2 regions of the Pseudomonas zhanjiangensis genome follow, and region 2 is predicted to be linked to the other one. Evidence: predicted binding sites of a transcription regulator. Region 2 holds the regulator's gene; the other holds the start of a gene.

Region 1 (7,327 bases), on a different contig from region 2:
CCGGCCCACGGCCAGGTGCGGAGGAGCGCGAGTCGATGGATCAGCCCCAGTACCGCACACCGCTTGAGCGGGACAGGGCCGAATACGGTTGGCATTGATACAGAAGGGCTGCCGATTGCCGCGAGGCGGGCTTGGGCGTGAGGGCGGAGAGATCCGCCCTCGACCGTTGCATAAGCCGATGGGGATCAGATTGGCAAGCAAGGAGGGTGGCAGCATCGCTTGAGTTCTTGCGTCGAGTGGGGCTACCTTGGAAAGGTAGCCATGCCCCGGGCCCCGGCGATGAACAGGATTCGCTCGATTCCATAGCGCTGTCGCGCTCATGTCAGGATGATCCGCAGAGGCATAACGCGTCCAATGGAGGCCCTTGCTAGTGCGACATCATGTCTCCCGCTCCAGATACAAGGCGGCTTTGTGGCGACTGGTCGCCGTCTCGACGCTCAGCACTGGCCTGTTGTGGGGGACCGCCGAGGCCAAGATCAACTGGAGCTTCGATCAGGTCATCCGCAAGGCGGAGAAGCGCTATGGTCGCCAGGGACAGGCCAAGGAGCGCCTGCTGTCCTGGAGCGCGATGGTCGAGGATTACCGGGGTCTGTCTGAGGCCGAGAAAGTCGAGGCGGTCAATCGCTATTTCAATCGCCATGTGCAGTTCCGTGAAGACATCGCCTTGTGGAAGCAGGCCGACTACTGGGCGACGCCGGTGGAGACCCTGGTCATGGGCGCCGGCGACTGTGAAGACATCGCCCTGGCCAAATACTTCACCTTGCGTCTGCTCGATGTTGCCGAGGAAAAACTGCGTATCACCTACGCCAGGGTGCTGAACCCGCAGCAAGCGCATATGGTCATGACCTACCTGCCCGAGGCCGGCGCCGAGCCGATGGTGCTCGACAACCTCACCGAGGACATACTTCCAGCGTCTGCCCGTGACGACCTGCAACTGCTCTATGCCTTCGATGACCGAAGCATGTATGCCTTCGACGGCCGGGCCATGCGCCGCATCGGCGAGTCGCAGCAGATACCTTGCTGGCATGAACTGCTGAGCCGGCTAAGCAAGGATGGCTTCATGCCCAACCAGGGCTGATTCAGTCGTTAGTGTCCCGCTTTGGTCCGGTTGCGTCAGCATCGACGAGGTGCCTGCGGTCCGACGGCCATTACATGCCATTGGCGAAGGCCGAAATGCTCAGGTCGATGCGCTCGCGTAGCGGTTTCAGGGCCCGGGCATACTGCTCGAGGATTTCCAGGTCGTAGTCGATGCGCGCAGGCCAGCGATGACCAGCCTGCGCGGCAAGAGATGTAGCCTGGCCCAATTCAGACGCGAAACTGGTCCATCAGGCTCTGCTGGTGGTTGGCCAGGCGGTTGAGGTCCTGGCTGACCTGGGCCGACTCGTCGGCCTGGCTGGAGATCGACTCGGTGACATCACGGATCGAGGCGACGTTGCGGTTGATCTCCTCGGCCACCGAGCTCTGTTCCTCGGCCGCGCTGGCGATCTGCAGGTTCATGTCGGTGATCACCCCGACCGCCTGGCTGATGCGTTGCAAGGCGGCGACCGCCTGTTCGACCTGCTCGACGCTGCCTTGGGCCTGGCGCTGGCTGGTCTGCATGCTGCTGACCACCTCGCGGGTGCCGTGCTGCAGGCCCTCGATGACCTGACGGATCTCTTCCACCGAATCCTGGGTGCGCTTGGCCAGGTTGCGCACCTCGTCGGCGACCACGGCAAAGCCGCGTCCCGCCTCGCCGGCGCGGGCTGCCTCGATGGCCGCGTTGAGCGCCAGCAGGTTGGTCTGCTCGGCAATGGCACGGATTACCTCCAGCACCGAGCCGATCTGCTCGCTGCTGCCGGCCAGGCCCTCGACCTCCTGCATGGCCCGGTCCATCTGCCTGGCCAGTGACTCGATACTGCTGGTGGTCTGGTCGATCACCCCGAGGCCCTCGCGACTGGCCTGGTCGGCACTACGCGCCGCCTCGGCGGCCTGAGCGGCGTTGTGGGCGACGTCATGGGCGGTGGCGCTCATCTCCTGGAAGGCGGTGGCCACCTGGTCGACCTCGCGGAATTGCTGTTGCATGCCGGCGCTGGTCTGGCTGGCAATGGCCGCCGACTGGTCGGCGGTGCCGCGGGCGTCCTGCACGCTGCGTTTGACGTCGGCAATGACCGGTTGCAACTTGTCGAGCAGGCGATTGAACCAACCGGCCAGCTCGCCGAGCTCGTCGGTCTTGGCGTAGTCCAGGCGGCGGGTCAGGTCGCCTTCGCCGCTGGCGATGTCCTTGAGCATGGCGGCCACGCCGAGAATCGGTCGGGTCACCCCGCGGGCGGTCAGCCACATCAGCAGCAGGCCGGCGATCACCGCCGCCAGGCCAATCGACAGCGCCATGACGCTGTCGGCGGTGCGCCGCTGGTCGAGCTGGCTTTCCAGGGCGATGGACGGTCCCAGCAGGACTTGCTCGGGTACTTCCAGCAGCACGCTCCAGGGTTTGGCCTCGGGGATGGGCTTGAACGGCTGCAATACGCGCAGCATCTCGCCGTGTTGCAGCACCGCAGCCTCGCCACTGCCGATCAGGGGGCGCAACATGCTGGCATGCTCGGCGAAGGCCTTGTCTACCGAGCCGCTGAGCAGGCCGGCATCACGGCTGTGCCCGGCCAGCAGCGCCGCCGGGCTGAAGATGCTGACGTGCCCCGCGCCGTCGTAGAGGTCGCGGTTGGCTTGCACGCTTAGCTGCTGCAGGTTTTCCAGGCGAATGTCCACGCCCATCACGCCTATTACCTTGCCATTGAGTTCGAGCGGGAAGGCGATGCTGGTCATCAATACCTGCTGACCGGCGACTTCGTCGAAGTAGGGTTCCAGCACGCAGGCCTGGCGGCCGTCGCGTGGGCAGGTGTACCAGGCGTTGTAGGGATCGCCGCTGGGCCCGGTTTTGGTGTCGCCGAGCATCGACTCGGGCAGGGCCTCGGCCTCCAGCTCACCGGGTCTGGCCTGCGACCAGTACAGGGCGAAGCGGCCCTGCTCATTGCTGCCCAGCTCGGCCTGTTCGGTAAACAGCTCATCCTTGCCGTCCAGGGCGTTGGGCTCGAACACCAGGTACAGGCCGAGCAGCGATGGATTGGCTTCCAGGCTGCTGCGTACCTGGCGGGTCAGGTCTTCGCGCAGGTCGAAGGCGTCGAGAAAACGCTTCTCGGCCTGATCGCGCAGGAACAGGATCTGCCGGGAGAAGCCCTTGCCGTACTGGTAGGCGTCCATGAAGTAGCGCTGGATGCGGATCGCCTGCAATTCGGCGCGTGCCTGCAGGCGCAGCTTGGCGCTATCGGCCAGCATGCTGCTGCTCGAGCTGCGCACCAGCTCGGCGCTGCGGGTCGACTGGTACAGCGAGGCGCCGACCAGCAGGGTGACGATGGCCAACAGGCACAGGCCGGCGAGCAGGGTGATTTTCCACTGGATGGAAAGGCGGCTGAACAGCATGGGCGCTCCTTACTTCGATGCACGGCTAATGGTCCCTATCGGCGCGCGCCGGGATTTCTTGATGGAATTGCTCTGCCGGGGGGCGATGGCGCGAGAGCCAGGGCTCTCGAACGGCAAGTGGATGTGGATTATGCACGGGTGATCGAAATATCGCACGGGCCGGTTGTGACAGACCTGGTCCATGCGGTTGGAGATGCGCATTCTTTCTGGGCCGCGGCCCTGGCGTGGGGGCGGCCGGCAACCGCTGTTCGGAAAATTGTTTGGCAGCCAGCCGGGCTGGTTCAGCCGAGGTTGACGCTGCTGAGCATCGCCAGCAGTGGTTGCGGGTAGATGCCGAGCACGAAGGCCAGAATCGCCACCACCAGCAGCATCACCCCACCGGCCCGCTGGCCCCAGTCGAACGGCGCGTCATGCCGGCGCAGGTTGGGCTCGACCATGAACAGGGTGACCATCACCCGCAGGTAATAGAACACGCCGATCGCGCTGCCCAGCACCAGGGCGCCGAGCAGCCACCAGAGTTCGGCCTGCACGCCCACGGCGATGATGTAGAACTTGCCGATGAAACCGGCGGTCAGCGGAATCCCGGCCAGCGACAGCATCATCACGGTGAGTACCGCGGTCAGGTAGGGGCGGCGCCAGAACAGCCCGCGGTACTCGTAGAGCGCATCGCAATCGCGTCCGCTGTAGGGAGTCGACATCAGGGTGATCACGCCGAAGGCGCCGAGGGTGGTCAGCACATAGGTCGCCAGGTAGACGCTGACGGCCTCGACTGCCAGGCCCTGACTGGCCACCAGGGCAATCACCAGGTAGCCGAAGTGGGCGATCGAGGAATAGCCGAGCAGGCGCTTGAGGTTGTTCTGCAGCAGTGCCAGCAGGTTGCCGACCAGGATAGAGGCGACCGCGATGATCGCCAGCAGGTGGTGCAGCGCAGGCGTCGAGGCGGCTGGCAGGAACTGGAACAGCCGCAGCAGCACGGCAAACACCGCCACCTTGCTGGCCGTGGCGAGAAAGGCCGCCGCCGGCGCCGGCGCCCCTTCGTAGACATCCGGCGTCCACAGGTGGAACGGCACCAGCGACAGCTTGAAGGCCAGGCCAACCAGGAGCATGCCCATGCCCAGTTGAATCAGTGCAGCAGGATGCGCATCGGCCATGAATCTGTCGCCCACCCCGGCGAAGCTCAGGCTGCCCGTGTCGGCGTAGAGCAGGGCGATACCGAACAGCAGAAACGCCGAGCCGGCGACCGACAGCACCATGTGCTTGATCCCGCCTTCCAGCGAGCGCCTGTTGAAGAAGGCATAGGCCACCAGTCCGTAGGTCGGCACCGACAGCAGCTCCAGGCCGATGAACAGGCCGGCCAGGTGCTGGGTGCTGACCAACACCAGGCCGCCGGCGGTGGCCAGCAGCATCAGCAGATAGAGCTCCTCGCGGTTGCCGGGATAGCCCTTGCCTTGCTGTTCGCCGAGATAGGCGTGGGCCAGGGTCACGCAGGCGATGCTCGCCAGCAGTATCAGGGCCATGTAGAAGCAGGCGAAACGGTCCACGGTCAGCAGCGCGGTGACGCTCTGCGGCGAGCTGTGCAAGGCCGCCGGCAAGGACAGCAAGGCGGCGCCAAGGCCGAGTACCGAGAGCAGGTAACTCTGACTATGGTTGCGCTGCCAGGCGATGCCGAGCATGACCAGCACCGCCGTGGCGCAGGTCAGCAGCAGGGGTAAGAGGACGATGAAATGGTGCGCTGTCAGGTCCATAACACTACCGGGCCGAGATCAGTTGGGAAAAGGCCGCCGCCAGCCACTGCTGGACGCCGTCCATGCTGGCCAGCGAGGTGTCCAGCACCGGCTGCGGGTAGATGCCCAGCAACACCAGCAGGCCGATCAGGCTGAGCACCATGGCCTGTTCGCGGCGGTCCAGGCCCGGCAGCACGCCATCGGCCTTGGCCGGGCCGTAGAAGGCGCGCTGGATCATGATCAACGAGTACACCGAGGCCAGCACCAGGCCGACACTGGCCAGCACGGCGATCAGCGGGGCCACCTTGAAGGTGCCGAGCAGGATCAGGAACTCGCCGAGGAAGTTGCCGGTGCCAGGCAAACCCAGGGAGGCGGCGGCGAAGAACAGCATCACCCCGGGCAGGTAGTTGAGGCGCCCCCATAGGCCGCCCATCTCGCGCAGGTCGCGGGTGTGCAGACGCTCGTAGAGCTGCCCGCAGAGGATGAACAGGGCGGCGGCGGACAGCCCGTGGGCGAGCATCTGGATGACCACGCCCTGCAGGGCGATCTGGCTGCCGGAGTAGATGCCGACCAGCACGAAGCCCATGTGCGACACGCTGGTGTAGGCGACCAGGCGCTTGATGTCGGTCTGCGCGAAGGCCAGCAATGCACCATAGATGATGCCGAGCACGCCCAGGCCCATGGCGATGGGCGCGAACTCGGCCGAGGCGTTGGGGAACAGCGGTACGGCGAAGCGCAGTAGACCATAGGCCGCGGTCTTCAGCAGGATGCCGGCCAGGTCCACCGAGCCTGCGGTCGGCGCTTGGGCGTGGGCATCCGGCAACCAGGAGTGCACCGGCACCACGGGCAGCTTCACCGCGAAGGCGACGAAGAAACCCAGCATCAGGATGTACTCCACCGACGGCGCCAGGCGCGCCTGTAGCAGTTTGGCGTAGTCGAAGGTCAGCTCGCCCGAGTTGTGGAAGTTGACGAACACCAGACCGAGGATCGCCACCAGCATGATCAGGCCGCTGGCCTGGGTGTAGATGAAGAACTTGGTGGCGGCGTTGATGCGCGAGGTTCTGCCGTCCGCCGCGCTGTGCCCCCACAGGGCGATGAGGAAGTACATCGGCACCAGCATCATTTCCCAGAAGAAGAAGAACAGGAACAGGTCCAGGGCCAGGAACACCCCGACCACGCCGCCGAGAATCCACATCAGGTTGAGGTGGAAGAAACCGACGTGCTTCTGGATCTCCTGCCAGGAGCAGAGTACCGAGAGCAGGCCGAGCAGGCCGGTGAGCAGGATCATCAGCAGCGACAGGCCATCCAGGGCGAGGTGGATGCTGATGCCGAAGCGTTGGATCCAGATGTACTTGAACTCCAGCTCCCAGGCCGGCGGACTGCCGGCAGCGGGTGCCAGCTGGAAGTCGCCCTGGTGCCACAGCCAGAGACCGAGCAGCAGTTCCAGGCCCATGGTCAGCAGCCCCAGCCAGCGCGGCAGGCTGCTGCTGTAGTGCTCGGCCACCCAGCAGAGCAGACCACCGATAAAGGGAATCAGGACCAGCCAGGGCAGAATCACGGTGTCGTGCTCCTTGCTTGCTTCATCAGACCACCTTCAATACGCCGAGCAGCAGCACGGCTCCGCCGACCAGGGACACCGCATACCAGCGTAGCTGGCCGGTCTGACTGCGACTGAGCAGCAAGTGCAACCCACGGGCCAGGCGCGGCAACAGGCCGATGCTGCGGTCGAAAGGATCACGCCCGAGCAGGCGGCAGGCCAGCAGGTAGGGCCGCACGAACAGCTTGTCGTACAGCCAGTCGAAGCCCCAGGCGGCAAACCACCAGGCGCCGAAGAAGCGCCCCGGCGCCGTCAGCGACAGCCGGCGCACGGCATCGCGGCGGCCGAGGAAGAGCACGGCGGCCAGGCCGATGCCGATTACCGCGATCAGCCCGGAGAGTATCTCCAGGTTGTGTTTGGCCGCTCCGCCGGCATGGCCGACGCTGTCGGGCAGTACGCCGGCCAGTGGTGGCTGGATGAGCGCGCCGACGAAGGTCGACAGCACCAGCAGCAGCGCCAGCGGCAGCCAGTAGGCCAGGCCCTTGCCAGCATGGGCCTGGTTCTGTGCCGGACCGTGAAAGGTGATGAAAATCAGGCGGAAGGTGTAGAGCGAGGT
Region 2 (7,327 bases):
CAGGATGTGGTCGCCCTCCTGCTCGGCCGACAGCACCACCTTGCCGCCACGCGACTTGCCGCTGGCCTCGCGCTCCTCGGGGGTTTCGATGCCATGGTCGACGGCGTTGCGCACCAGGTGCACCAGGGGATCGGCCAGCGCCTCGACCAGGTTCTTGTCGAGATCGGTCTCCTCGCCCACCAGCTCCAGGTTGATCTCTTTCTTCAGGTTGCGCGCCAGGTCGCGAACCAGCCGCGGGAAACGCCCGAAGACCTTCTTGATCGGCTGCATGCGGGTCTTCATCACGGCCGTCTGCAGGTCGGCGGTGACCACATCGAGGTTGGACACGGCCTTGGCCATGGCCTCGTCGCCACTGTTCGAGCCCAGGCGCACCAAGCGGTTACGCACCAGCACCAGCTCGCCGACCATGTTCATGATCTCGTCCAGGCGCGCGGTGTCGACCCGCACCGTGGTCTCCGCTTCGCTGGCCGGCGGAGTTTTCTCCGCGGCGGGCGATGCCTTGGCCGGCTCGGCCTTGGCGGCCGGCGTGGCGGCGGCTTTCGCCGGAGCAGGCGCGGCCGCAGGCTTGGCTACCGGCGTGGCCGCCGCGACGGCGTTGGCCGGCGCTGCAGGCTCGCTGAACTTGCCCTTGCCATGCAGCTGGTCGAGCAACGCCTCGAATTCGTCGTCGCTGATCTCGTCGCCAGCAGCGCTCGCCGCGGCGGCTTGCTGGGCGGGCGCAGGCACCGGTGCGGAAACCTCGACAGGCGGGCTGAACTGCCCCTTGCCATGCAGCTGATCGAGCAAGGCCTCGAATTCGTCGTCGGTGATTTCATCGCCAGCGGCGGGCGCGGCAGCGCTCAGCTCGACCTGGGCGCTGACCACCTTGGGCGCCTGGCCCTTGCCATGCAGCTGATCGAGCAGCGACTCGAATTCATCGTCGGTAATGTCGTCGCTGGCGCCCGCGGCATCGGCCACGGTCGCCACCGGTGCGTCGAGCGCGTCGAGCAACTGCTCGAACTCACTGTCGGTGATGTCGCCGGACGCCGGCGCCTGGACCTCGACCGCGGCGACAGTCGGCGCCGCCTCGGTTGCCTGCCCGGCGGGCTCGGCCAGACGCGCCAGGGCCGCCAGCAGCTCGGGAGTGGCCGCCGTCGGCTCGACGCGCTCACGCACCTCGCCGAACATGCCATTGACCGCATCGAGCGCCTCGAGCACCACGTCCATCAACTCCGAGTCGACGCGCCGCTCACCCTTGCGCAGGATGTCGAAGACGTTCTCGGCAATATGACAGCACTCCACCAACTCATTGAGCTGAAGAAATCCCGCCCCGCCCTTGACGGTGTGAAAACCACGGAAAATCGCATTGAGCAGGTTCATATCGTCCGGCCGGCTTTCAAGCTCAACCAACTGCTCGGACAATTGCTCAAGAATTTCGCCGGCCTCTACCAGGAAATCCTGGAGGATCTCTTCATCGGCGCCGAAGCTCATAGACGTGCTCCTAAAATCCTAGGCTGGATAGCAGATCGTCGACATCATCCTGACTGGATGCGACGTCATCACGCTTATCGGCATGAATCTGCGGACCTTCACCGTGGGAAGGTTCTTTTTGTTGTTTTTGTTCGGCGCGCAATTGTTCGTGATCGTGCTCGATGCCGGCGAAACGGTCCACCTGGCTGGCCATCAGCACCAGCTTGAGCAGATTGCTCTCCACCTCGGTGACCAGTTGCGTGACCCGTTTGATCACCTGGCCGGTCAGGTCCTGGTAATCCTGGGCGAGCAGAATATCGTTGAGATGGCCGGACAGCTTGGCGCTGTCGCGCTCGCTCCGGGCGAGGAACAATTCGATCCGCTTGGCCAGCTCGCGAAAGCCATCTGCGCCTATCTCGCGACGCATGAAACGCGCCCACTCGGCGCTCAGGCTCTGCGCCTCGCTGGCCAGGTCGTTGACCAGCGGGGCACTCTCTTCGACCAGGTCCATGGTGCGATTGGCCGCATTCTCGGTCATCGTCACCACGTAGTTCAGACGCTCGGTCGCATCGGCGATCTGCGACACTTCCTTGGCGTGGGGTACCCGCGGGTCGAGCTGGAAGTTGACGATGGCGTTGTGCAACTCCCGCGTCAATTTGCCGACTTCGTGGTACAGGCCACGGTCGCGCAATTTATTGAGATCGTTGATCAGTTGGACCGCTTCACCGAACTTGCCGTTTTCCAGGCTGTCGACCAGTTGGCGAGCATTGAGTTTCAGGGTCGACTCAAGGTCGTCCCTTTGCGAATCATCGTGTTCCATAGCGCCCTCGCGGCAGACATCAGCCGTTGACCCGCTCAAAGATCTTCTCGATCTTTTCTTTCAGCACCTGGGCTGTGAACGGTTTGACTACATAACCATTCACCCCGGCCTGAGCGGCCTCGATGATCTGATCCCGCTTGGCTTCGGCAGTGACCATCAATACCGGTAGATGCTTGAGGCGCTCATCGGCACGTACGGCACGCAACAGGTCGATACCGGTCATACCGGGCATGTTCCAGTCGGTCACCAGAAAGTCGAAGCTGCCACTCTGCAGCATCGGCAACGCGGTGACACCATCGTCGGCTTCTGCGGTATTGGTGAAACCCAAGTCACGCAAGAGATTCTTGATGATCCGTCGCATCGTTGAAAAATCATCAACGATGAGGATTTTCATATTTTTGTCCAAGTCGACCTCCGTACAGTCCCAAACGCACCCAGTTCCTGGGTACGCCCTTAATCGTGAAACCGGCCTGCTAATCCAACTGTCTAGCGCGCGCGCCACTCGCTCAGCCGCGCCCGCAGACGCGCCGCGCACTGACTATGCAACTGGCTGACACGCGACTCACTCACACCCAGGACTTCGCCAATTTCCTTGAGATTCAGCTCTTCATCGTAATACAGCGATAACACCAGGCGCTCACGCTCGGGCAAGTTGGCGATGGCGTCGGCCAGCGCGCCTTGGAAGCGTTCGTCTTCCAGGTCTCGCGAGGGTTCTGAATGCGTGGAGCTGGCGTCTTCATGCAGGCCACCATGCTCGCCGTCCTGCAACAGGTCGTCGAAGCTGAACAGGCGGCTGCCCAAAGTGTCGCCAAGAATGCCGTAGTAATCCTCCAGACTCAATTGGAGTTCGGCCGCAACCTCGTGATCTTTAGCGTCACGCCCGGTTCTGGACTCAATTACCCGAATGGCGTCACTGACCATGCGGCTGTTTCGATGCACCGAACGCGGCGCCCAGTCACCTTTACGCACCTCATCGAGCATCGAACCGCGAATGCGAATACCGGCAAAGGTTTCGAAGCTTGCCCCCTTGCTCACGTCATACTTCTTCGCGGCTTCGAGCAGGCCGATCATCCCGGATTGAATCAGGTCATCGACCTGCACGCTGGCCGGCAAGCGCCCCAGCAGGTGATAGGCGATACGCTTGACCAGGGGCGCATAGCGCTCGATCAGCTGGTATTGGGAGTCTTGTGCCTGCGCCTTGCTGTACATACGGAGTCCAGGGGCTGCTGTCATACGGCGGCGTCCGCGGCTGGCTGATGAACCAGACGCTCGACGAAGAATTCCAGGTGGCCACGGGGGTTGGCCGGTAACGGCCAGGCGTCGACCTTCTGCGCGATCGCCTTGAATGCCAGGGCGCACTTGGACCGGGGAAACGCCTCATAGACCGCACGCTGCTTCTGCACGGCCTTGCGCACCGACTCGTCATAAGGCACCGCGCCTACGTACTGCAGCGCCACGTCGAGGAAACGGTCGGTCACCTTGGTCAGCTTAGCAAACAGATTGCGGCCTTCCTGCGGGCTATGGGCCATGTTCGCCAGGACGCGGAAGCGGTTCATGCCGAAGTCGCGATTGAGCAACTTGATCAGCGCGTAGGCATCGGTGATCGAGGTCGGTTCGTCGCACACCACCACCAGCACTTCCTGGGCGGCACGGACGAAACTGACCACCGAGTCGCCGATGCCGGCCGCGGTATCGACGATCAGCACATCGAGGTTATCGCTGATCTCGCTGAACGCCTGGATCAGGCCGGCGTGCTGCATCGGCGTCAGCTGGACCATGCTCTGGGTGCCCGAGGCGGCCGGCACGATACGCACGCCGCCCGGCCCCTGCAGCAGCACGTCACGCAGGTCGCATTCGCCGCTGATAACATCGGCCAGCGTGCGCTTGGCCGTCAGCCCCAGCAGCACATCGATGTTGGCCAGCCCGAGGTCGGCATCCATCAACATCACCCGCCGCCCGAGGTCGGCCAGCGCCAACGCCAGATTCACCGAGACATTGGTCTTGCCGACGCCGCCCTTGCCGCCGGTCACCGCAATCACCTGTACGGGATGCATACCCATGTTATCTACACACCTTGTCTGACGTTAGACTGGAACCCTGAGGCTGGTTGCGCCGGGCCGATATTCGCCCTGCCAAGCACTGCCCCACGTCGCAATACCACTGCCGCAGCAGCCATTAGCCGGCGCGTCGCGCCGGATGTTGATAGAGACCGGCGAACATCTCAACCATGGCCTCTTCACTCGGGTCCTCGGCGCTCTGCAAACCGACCGCACGACTGACCAACTGGTGGCTACGCGGCACCTGCAGGTCGTCGGGAATCCGCGGCCCATCGGTGAGATAGGCTACCGGCAGACGCTGGCCAATAGCCAGACCTAAAACCTCGCCGAGGCTGGTCGCCTCGTCCAACTTGCTGAGGATGCAGCCGGAGAGCCCACAGCGCTTGTAGCTATGATACGCCGCCTTGAGCACCTGGCTCTGGCTGGTAGCGGCCAATACCAGGTAGTTGCGAGCCTTGATGCCGCGACTGGCCAGCGCCTCGAGCTGCATGCGCAGCGCCGGATCACTGGCCGGCAGGCCGGCGGTGTCGATCAGCACCACCCGCTTGCGTGCCAGCGGCGCCAGGGCCTGGGTCAGCGACTCGCCCGGATCGACCGCAGTGACCGAGACATTGAGGATGCGGCCCAGGGTCTTCAGTTGTTCCTGGGCGCCGATGCGGTAGCTGTCCATGCTCACCAGGGCGATGTTCTGCGCGCCGTACTTGAGCACGTAGCGCGCCGCCAGCTTGGCCAGGGTGGTTGTCTTGCCCATGCCAGCCGGGCCGACCAGGGCGATCACCCCGCCCTCTTCCAGCGGTTCCTGCTTGGGCGTCTGAATAGCGTGGGCCAGATGGGCCAGGAGCATGCGCCAGGCCTGACGCGGTTCGGCGACATTGGCCACCCGCTCGAGCAGGACCCGCGACAGCTCGCCCGGCAGACCCATGCGCTGCAGGCGACGCCACAGATTGGCCTGCTTGGGACGGCGGTCCTGCATCTGCCCCCAGGCGATCGAGCCCAACTGCACTTCGATCAGTTCACGCAGGCCGTTCAGCTCGAAACGCATGGCCTCCAGTGCGCGCTGATCACCGGCCACGACCGGCTGTACCGGCGCCGCCAGCGGGGTGACACTCGGCTTATCGGCGGGCACCTCGGGCATCCCGCCAAAAAGCTGGCGATCCTTGCCGGCATCGGCCTGGCCGCGGGTGGCCAGCTCCGCCTGGGCCGAGGCGATCCGCGACTGGGTCTTGCGCAGCTCGGCCTCCAGCGCCGGGTTTGCCTGGCGAGCAGGTGCGGCAGGAATCTGGTAGTCCAGCGCCGCGGTCAGCTCGACACCGCCGGCAACCCGACGATTGCCGATGATCGAGGCATCCGCGCCCAGCTCATCGCGAACCAGCTTCATGGCTTGACGCATATCGGCGGCGAAAAAGCGTTTGACCTGCATGGCCTGTGACCTCGGTTAGTTCTGCCCCACCGTCGCGACGATGGTGACCTGCTTGTTATCCGGAATTTCCTGGTAAGCCAGCACGTGCATACTCGGCACCGCCAGCCGCGCGAACCGCGAGAGCATCGCCCGGACCGGACCGGCCACCAGCAGAATCACCGGCTTGCCGAGCATTTCCTGGCGCTGCGCCGCTTCCACCAGGGAACGCTGCAGCTTCTCGGCCATGCCCGGCTCCAGGAGGATGCCATCCTCGGAGCCCTGACCGGCCTTCTGTAGACTGTTTAGCAATATCTGTTCCAACCTTGGCTCCAAGGTGATCACAGGCAGCTCCGGCTCTAGTCCCACGATGCTTTGCACGATGGCGCGGGCCAAGGCGACCCGCACCGCCGCCACCATCGCGGCGGGATCTTGACTCTTGGCCGCGGCATTGGCCATGGCCTCGGCGATGGTACGAATGTCGCGTACCGGCACCTGCTCCTGCAGCAACGCCTGCAGCACCTTGAGCAGGGTCGACAGCGACACCAGCCCCGGTACCAATTCCTCGGCCAGCTTGGGCGAGCTCTTGGCCAGCAACTGCATCAGCTGCTGGACCTCCTCGTGGCCGAGCAGCTCATGGGCGTGCTTGTGCAGCACCTGATTGAGGTGGGTGGCAACCACGGTACTGGCATCGACCACCGTATAGCCCAGCGATTGCGCCTGGTCGCGCTGGCTCGGATCTATCCACACCGCCTCCAGGCCAAACGCCGGATCCTTGGCGGCCACGCCATTGAGGGTGCCGAACACCTGACCCGGGTTGATCGCCAGCTCGCGGTCAGGGAAGACCTCGGCTTCAGCCACGCTGACCCCCATCAGGGTCAGCCGGTAGGCGTTGGGCTGCAGGTCGAGGTTGTCGCGGATATGCACCGAGGGCATCAGGAAGCCCATTTCCTGGGACAGCTTCTTGCGCACCCCCTTGATCCGTGCCAGCAGCTGCCCACCCTGATTGCGGTCGACCAGCGGAATCAGCCGGTAGCCCACCTCCAGGCCGACCATGTCGACCGGGGTGACGTCATCCCAGCCGAGCTCCTTGACCTCCTGGGCCTTCTGCGCCGGCAACAGCTCCTGCTGGCGCTGGACCTCCCTGACCTCCTCGGCCTTGACCTGGCGCTGCTTGTTGGCGATCCAGTAGGCGGCGCCGGCGGCCACCAGGCCGAGGCTGATGAAGGAGAAGTGCGGCATGCCGGGCACCAGGCCCATGGCGATCATAATCGCCGCCGCGACCGCCAGGGCACGCGGCGAGGCGAACATCTGGCGGTTGACCTGGGCGCCCATGTCTTCGGAACTGGAGACCCGGGTTACCATGATCGCCGCGGCCGTGGACAGCAACAGCGAGGGAATCTGCGCGACCAGGCCGTCACCGATGGTCAGCAGGGTGTAGACCTTGCCGGCATCGACGACGCTCAGGCTGTGCTGGAACACGCCGATGGCGATGCCGCCGATCAGGTTGATGAACAGGATCAGCAGGCCGGCGATGGCGTCGCCACGGACGAACTTGCTGGCACCGTCCATCGAGCCATAGAAGTCGGCCTCCTGGGACACCTC

What was found. Region 2 encodes FliA, which starts transcription of late flagellar genes. Its sites were predicted from a motif close to CTAAAGTTTNNNNNNNNNNNGCCGNTAA; they were not measured.
Region 1: AB5S05_RS22310 (methyl-accepting chemotaxis protein) is a predicted target of FliA. The motif match lies at 3,486-3,513, and genes of this name have one in related genera.

What each region holds. Positions count from the first base shown of each region.
Region 1 is NZ_JBFTEG010000014.1:73,692-81,018, forward strand. It holds gene AB5S05_RS16730 (hypothetical protein) at 1-98, shown strand, start outside; gene AB5S05_RS16735 (transglutaminase-like cysteine peptidase) at 410-1,078, shown strand; gene AB5S05_RS16740 (hypothetical protein) at 1,149-1,304, opposite strand; gene AB5S05_RS22310 (methyl-accepting chemotaxis protein) at 1,306-3,450, opposite strand; gene nuoN (NADH-quinone oxidoreductase subunit NuoN) at 3,732-5,195, opposite strand; gene nuoM (NADH-quinone oxidoreductase subunit M) at 5,200-6,732, opposite strand; gene nuoL (NADH-quinone oxidoreductase subunit L) at 6,758-7,327, opposite strand, start outside.
Region 2 is NZ_JBFTEG010000010.1:34,539-41,865, forward strand. It holds gene AB5S05_RS13330 (chemotaxis protein CheA) at 1-1,470, opposite strand, end outside; gene AB5S05_RS13335 (protein phosphatase CheZ) at 1,481-2,269, opposite strand; gene AB5S05_RS13340 (chemotaxis response regulator CheY) at 2,289-2,663, opposite strand; gene fliA (RNA polymerase sigma factor FliA) at 2,756-3,502, opposite strand; gene fleN (flagellar synthesis regulator FleN) at 3,499-4,329, opposite strand; gene flhF (flagellar biosynthesis GTPase FlhF) at 4,445-5,746, opposite strand; gene flhA (flagellar biosynthesis protein FlhA) at 5,762-7,327, opposite strand, start outside.